DNA from 2 places in the Staphylococcus sp. CoH_129_LAB_1 genome. Region 1 is predicted to be linked to the other one. Evidence: riboswitches for the same ligand, from Rfam matches in the RefSeq annotation. Region 1 holds a riboswitch; the other holds the start of a gene.
What was found. Region 1 has a riboswitch for thiamine pyrophosphate ahead of thiC (phosphomethylpyrimidine synthase ThiC). Riboswitches for the same ligand answer to the same signal wherever they lie in the genome.

Region 1 (3,434 bases):
TGAAGGAGATAATGTAAAACAAGTCGCTCGCATCCCATTAAGTTTAACCTTCGATCATCAAATTTTAGACGGTGCAGGCGCAGCTGACTTCTTAAAAGTACTTGCAAAATATATTGAAAATCCATATCTATTGATGTTATAGATAATAAATAACTTTTTATCATAAAGACCTCCAGGAGTCTGAAATACTTCTGGGGGCTTTATTTATACTCAACTATCTTACATTATAAGTTAGTTGACGTAGCTATAATGTTATACTATCTTATATTATAAGATAGTTAGTAAAAGGTGATCACATGACAATATCTAATCAAATAATGAAAGGGCTTTTAGATGGAGCAATTTTAGGTCTTATTGCAAAAGGAGAAACGTATGGATATGAAATTCTTGAGAAATTAAAGGAACATCAATTTCCTGAAATTAGTGATGGCAGTATTTATCCAGTGCTCTTAAGACTAGATAAAAAAGGTTATGTACATACAACCATGCGTAAATCCGACAACGGCGGACCTAAGCGTAAATACTACACTATTTCAGAAAGTGGACTCAAAGAACTACAACAGTTTAAGAAAAAGTGGCAAGCTCTTAATGAAGGTATGGATCATATATTCAGGAGTGATAATAATGATAAGTAAAGAAAAAGAAGACTACTTATTTAAGTTAAAGGCTGAACTTTTATTTAGAGGCAAAGATGAACATGAGGTTAATGATATTATAGAAGAATTAAGAGATCATTTAGCACTTGCTGAAAAGAATCACGATGATGTTAGTGATATTCTAAATACTCCAGTAAAAGATTATGCTGATCAATTCTCAGAATATATAATTTTAACTAGGGGATTGTTTAAATACTTAGCTTTATTTTCAGCATTTATGCTAGCTATTTTTATTATCCCAAATTTTTTTACAGAACAACTTAATATAACAATTGGTTTTATTATTAATATCTTATTTATCTTTTGTATAACTACGATTTTACCTTTTTTCTTAATTAGAAAGGGTCTCGTAAAGTATGGAGAGCAACGACGAGTATATATTTATGCTTTTATATGGGGGGCAGTTATTTTTGGACTCATCTTATTAAGTACGTATCTTACAAAACACTATCCCATTTATCATATCATTACACTAACTGAATCAAAAAGTGTGATAATAGGACTGATTCTGTTGTTAATTGTAATGACTTTATCTGTTATTTTGAAACAGCGTTTGTTCGCTTTAGTGATATTTATTGTTTGTTTACCAGATATAATTGGATGGGTAGTTAAAATATACAGTCGCTCAGAATCTCAATCTAGTATTGTTTCACTAATTGTAGCCATTGCTTTATTGTTAATATTGAATATTGCATTTTTCATCTTTACATTTAAAAAACGTAAAAATAAAGTGAAGGAGTGATTTATTATGTCAGAAAATCAAAATCAAGGTTGTATAAAATGTGGTCATACAGAAGTGGAAGAAGGTACATTGTCTGCAACAGGATCTGGTATATCTAAATTATTAGATGTACAACATAATAATTTTAAGACGATAACTTGTAAAAATTGTGGATATACCGAATTTTATAAACAAGATAGAAACAGAAGTAGAGACTTTATTGATTTGTTCTTTGGAGGATAAGTCAATTCGAGAAACAGCAGTAATCCCAGTGGATACTGCTGTTTTAATATATAAGTAAGACTTCGGGTTGTGTGAAGTTAGACTTTCGGATGTCTAAAAGTTGTAAAAACTATTTAATATATTGACTTGATATTTATGGGATTTTAAGTCATTGTATAAGTATAGGTTAAATAACCTATAATTTAATAATCTCTGCTAGGGGTGCTTTATATTGCTGAAAGGAACATCATGTTCCAACCCTTTGAACCTGATCTAGTTAATACTAGCGTAGGGAAGCCAGTGAGTGACTTTACAATGACATATGGATGTTTTCATAGTTTGATGAAAAGGTCAATTTAACTATTAATCATTTTCTTCATTATGATACTTACATATATTTTCGTATACATTCACTTATTCTTATGCATTCAGTATTAAGCTGAATGCTTTTTTTATGAATCATATCATCAGTGATATTTAGACCCTTCTAGTATTTAGGAGGCAATGTCAATGGAACAAGAAAAAATCAATTTTAAAAGAACTTTTCCAGCAAGTAAACGTATTTTTAAAAAAGGCGAGGGTAATGATAGTGATATCTTTGTACCATTCAGAGAAATCGAACTCTCTGACACACAACTAGAACAACGCAGTTTTCAAAATGATCCTGTCGTTGTTTATGACACAGCAGGTCCTTATCATGATGAAAGTTACGAGGTAGATATTAATCGTGGACTACCAAAAGTACGTGATGAATGGATTGAGGCGCGTGATGATGTGGAACATTATGAAGGTCGCCGTATTCAATCGATTGATAATGGTTTTTCAAAAGAAGGTCATAAAAACTATGTAGCTCATCCATTTGAATATCAACCAAGACGTGGTAGTAAAGAGACACCTGTGACACAAATGTACTACGCTAAACAAGGGGTTATTACAAAGGAAATGAAATTTGTGGCGATTAGAGAACAAGTTGAGCCAGAATTTGTTCGAGATGAAATTGCAAGGGGTCGCGCCATTATCCCAAATAACATTAACCATCCAGAATCAGAACCTATGATTATTGGGAAAAACTTCTCTGTCAAAATTAATGCGAATATTGGCAACTCAATTGTGTCTTCTTCTATTGAAGCAGAAATTGAAAAATTAGTATGGGCTACACACTGGGGTGCAGATACGATTATGGATTTATCTACAGGTAAAAACATCCATACTACGCGCGAATATTTATTACGTAATTCGCCTGTTCCAGTGGGAACTGTACCGATTTATCAAGCATTAGAAAAGGTAAATGGGGTAGCTGAAGATTTAACATGGGAAGCATATCGAGATACATTAATCGAACAAGCAGAACAAGGGGTTGACTACTTTACGATTCATGCTGGTTTACGTCTTCACTATATTCCATTAACTGTAGATCGTTTAACTGGTATTGTATCTCGTGGTGGTTCAATCATTGCACAATGGTGTCTTGCACATCATGAAGAAAGTTTCTTATACACACATTTTGATGAAATTTGTGAGATTTTAAGTCAATATGATGTTGCTATTTCACTTGGTGACGGTTTACGTCCTGGATCAATTTATGATGCCAATGATGAAAGTCAATTTGCAGAGTTAAAAACATTAGGTGAATTAACAGATATTGCTTGGAAACATAATGTACAGGTAATGATTGAAGGGCCAGGGCATATTCCAATGCATAAAATTAAAGAAAACCAAGATTTAGCAGATTTCTATTGTAAAGAAGCACCATTTTATACATTAGGACCTCTTGTAACAGACATCGCACCAGCATATGATCATATCACATCAGCGATTGGCGCAGCACAAATTGC
Region 2 (3,434 bases), on a different contig from region 1:
AGATGCATTTCCTTTAATTACAGAAACATTTATTTCAGAAAGAAAAGTTTCACAAAATTGTTTACGATATGTTGATGCACCTACTGCAACTGGATCAAATACAATGGGTGTACCTTGTCTATTAGCAATTTTTCCGATTCTTAAAATATCTTTTTCATTTACTTTAGTTAATGTCCCAATATTTATAAGTAGTGCCCCTGCTACTTTATAGAACTCTTCTGCTTCTTCTGGAGCTTCACTCATTGCTGGACTTGCACCAATACTCAAGAGTCCATTCGCAGTGAAATTTTTAACTACATCATTGGTATAACAGACTACTAGTGGATTCTCTTGTCTTATCTTTTCTAAACTATTCATCGTCTAAACCAACTTTCTTCATATAAGCGAAATGGTTTACCGGACCACGTCCTTGACCGATTTCAGGTGTATGTTCAATACTTAATGAAATAAATTTTTTAGCTTTTTTTACAGCTTCATAAATTGTTTTGCCTTTAGCGAGTTCGGCTGTGATAACAGCTGAGAATGTGCAACCTGTACCATGAGTATGTGGCGTATTAAATCGCTTCTCTTCAAATGTATAGACATCATCTTTAGTAAATAAAAAGTCTTTAGCATTTTTTAAATCAGCAGAATGACCACCTTTAATGACGACACCTTTGCTTCCTATTTCATTTATAAATATGTGACCTGCTTTACGAATATTTTTTTCAGTATCAATTTTCAAACCAGTAATTTCTTCAGCTTCAGGAATGTTAGGAGTAACGACATCAGCTAATGGTAAGAGCGTTTCCTGAAGATGTTTTTTTGTTTCATCATCCATTAAGGAATCGCCACTTTTAGCTAGCATAACTGGATCGATAACATAGGGAATATCGCTATGCTTTTTTAAATACGTTTGAATCAGTTCCATCGTTTCATGTGTAGCAATCATTCCAGTCTTAATTGCATGAGGTAATTCATCATCAAATACACTATCTAATTGTTCTTTAACCCAACTAGTTTCTAGATTATGAATATGTTGAACTCCTTTAGTATTTTGAGCCACAATACTTGTAATAGTAGCCATTCCATATACTCCACAAGCATGGAATGATTTTAAATCTGCCATAACTCCAGCACCACCGGAAGGATCAGTACCGGCAATTGTTAATGCAATCTTAGGTTTATTCATGATTTTTTCCTCCAAAATCCCATTTCTCATCAATATAGGCCATATTAAAGAAATGACGTTCGTGGATAGTACTTTGTAAAAACGCTTCTTTAATTTCTCTTTTTTCATTTTCAGTACAATGTTCCGTTAGTTCATTTAATAAACGATCAAACACTTCAATTAAAGGAGCCATTTCTGTACTATAAAAATCAAACCACTTAGCAGTAAGTGCATCTCTATTAAGGTTTGAATCTTCTAGACCCCATTTGGCAATGACTTCATATACATAAGGACATGGTGCCATTGCAGCAATAGTATATGCAGCATTTTCATGTGTATACGCATGATAATACATATGTTTAATGTAATGATCTCCACTAGGTGGCCATACTTTTTCTTTTACAATTTCTTCATATGATTCATTAATATAGTCAGCTAAAATTTCGTGGGCTTCTACTTCGCCATCTAACATAAATTCAATTTGCTCTACTAAGAATTTTACATCTTTCATACTAGGTGCTTTAGGAATAAGTAAGGCATATAAATTAGTAAATTCTTTTAAATAAGAAGCATCAGCACGTAAGTACTGGCGCACTGCTTGTTTTGATAATTTTCCTTTTAATAAATCTTGAATAAAACCATCATTATAAATTTCCTCAATAATTGGTTTTGACGCTTGTTTTAATTCATCTGAAAAACTCATTAACTATTCCTCCTTAAATAAAAAAACTACATTTCAACGTAGAAATGTAGTCAATATTCAAAAAATAGAATGAGTGAATATGTATTACTACTTTCCTACGTTGGTATTAACCAAATCAGGTTATAAGGGTCTGAATCCTTCATCTCAGCCATATTATAAGGCTCCCCTAGTAGTTTTCAATTAATTTAACCATAACAAAACCATTGTTATAATTCAAATAAAAAAAGATGTGAAATAAAATTAATGAGAGACCGGGACATAATTCCTATCAAAATAGCCAGTAATTGCGTTTATTATAAATTCATTTACTGACTTCTTTATTTACAATACTACGTATTGTTGGCTCGCTTTCTTAGATGACAGCTTCATCCTGTAGTCTTTAGCTTGTCCTGTTCCCACAAGAGTCTCACCAAAATACTTTGTGTTTATATATAATTTTACATTGAAATACTTAAAAAAAAATAAGGCCCTTTCGTATAATTTAATAAATATCAATAAACTAAATTAACAAGGTTCCTTATATATAAAGAATATAACATGACTCAACTCGCTCTACTAATGGCACTCGATATAAGAAGACGAGCAACCCAACGAGTTGAAAATAATCAAAAATTTATAAAAAAGACAAGTTCTATATTATTTCAATAGAATTTATCTTTTTTCACTTATCCAGAAACTTTATGTCCCAAACTTTTATAACTATAATAAACAACGCATGGTACAAAACTCTTTTTAATCAGTCATCGATTGTCAATATATTAAAAAGGCCTGAGACAACTCATAATGTCCCAGGCACTATTAATTTATTTATTAAGTTTTACGCTGTAACCCATTGAGATGGACCTGCAGTATTATAAAGTTTTACTGCCGCAGCATCTTGAACACTTTCAGGTGCTTGTGCTGGTGATACACCTTTATATTGTGCTGGTGCTACTGAATCCCAAGTTGATTGTAAGAATTGATATTTACCTGCTGCACCAGAAGAAGGGTTGATTGCATGAATATCTCCACCTGATTCACGTTGAGCGATTTGTTGTAAATGACTATTTACATTTACTGATGAACCGCTTGTTGATTGTTTAGGTTGATTTGTAGTTGCATTAGCAGGTGCTTGTTGTGTTTGAGTTGCTTGTTTAGTTTGTGTTGTTTTTGGTGCTTGTTGTGTTTGAGCTTCATTTGTATAGTGTTGACTTACATTTGAAGTTGAAGCTGATTGATTTATGTTATTATAATTATTATTTTGGTAAGATACATTTTGTGTTGTTTGAGTAGAAGCTACGTTTTGATTAGTACTATTTTCAGTTAAACCGTTTGATGGATAATATTCCCATTTAAAATATGTTCCATCTGACCAAAAATGATAAGTCTTACCATTTAAATTAAATTGGTAATTATATGATCCTTCTTGAATAGGATGTTGATTTAATGATTGATCGTTAGATTCCGCTAATTGAGCTAATTTTTCTTTATTAATTTGATTTTCACTTGCATCAGCATGACTTACGTTTCCTGCTACTAATCCTAATCCTACTGCTAATGAAGATGCAATAATTGTCTTTTTCATAATAGTAAAATCCTCCT

Region 2: linked by a shared signal. The riboswitch ahead of tenA (thiaminase II) and the one ahead of thiC (phosphomethylpyrimidine synthase ThiC) in region 1 are both predicted to bind thiamine pyrophosphate.

The regions. Positions count from the first base shown of each region.
Region 1 covers NZ_JBXWKZ010000010.1:47,631-51,064, forward strand. Annotated here, with positions in the region: gene AC2FB1_RS04725 (dihydrolipoamide acetyltransferase family protein) at 1-142, shown strand, start outside; gene AC2FB1_RS04730 (PadR family transcriptional regulator) at 297-635, shown strand; gene AC2FB1_RS04735 (hypothetical protein) at 625-1,398, shown strand; gene AC2FB1_RS04740 (zinc ribbon domain-containing protein) at 1,405-1,620, shown strand; TPP riboswitch at 1,808-1,911, shown strand; gene thiC (phosphomethylpyrimidine synthase ThiC) at 2,110-3,434, shown strand, end outside.
Region 2 covers NZ_JBXWKZ010000012.1:34,740-38,173, reverse strand. Annotated here, with positions in the region: gene thiM (hydroxyethylthiazole kinase) at 1-357, opposite strand, end outside; gene thiD (bifunctional hydroxymethylpyrimidine kinase/phosphomethylpyrimidine kinase) at 350-1,171, opposite strand; gene tenA (thiaminase II) at 1,164-1,853, opposite strand; TPP riboswitch at 1,929-2,031, opposite strand; gene AC2FB1_RS05260 (transglycosylase family protein) at 2,671-3,417, opposite strand.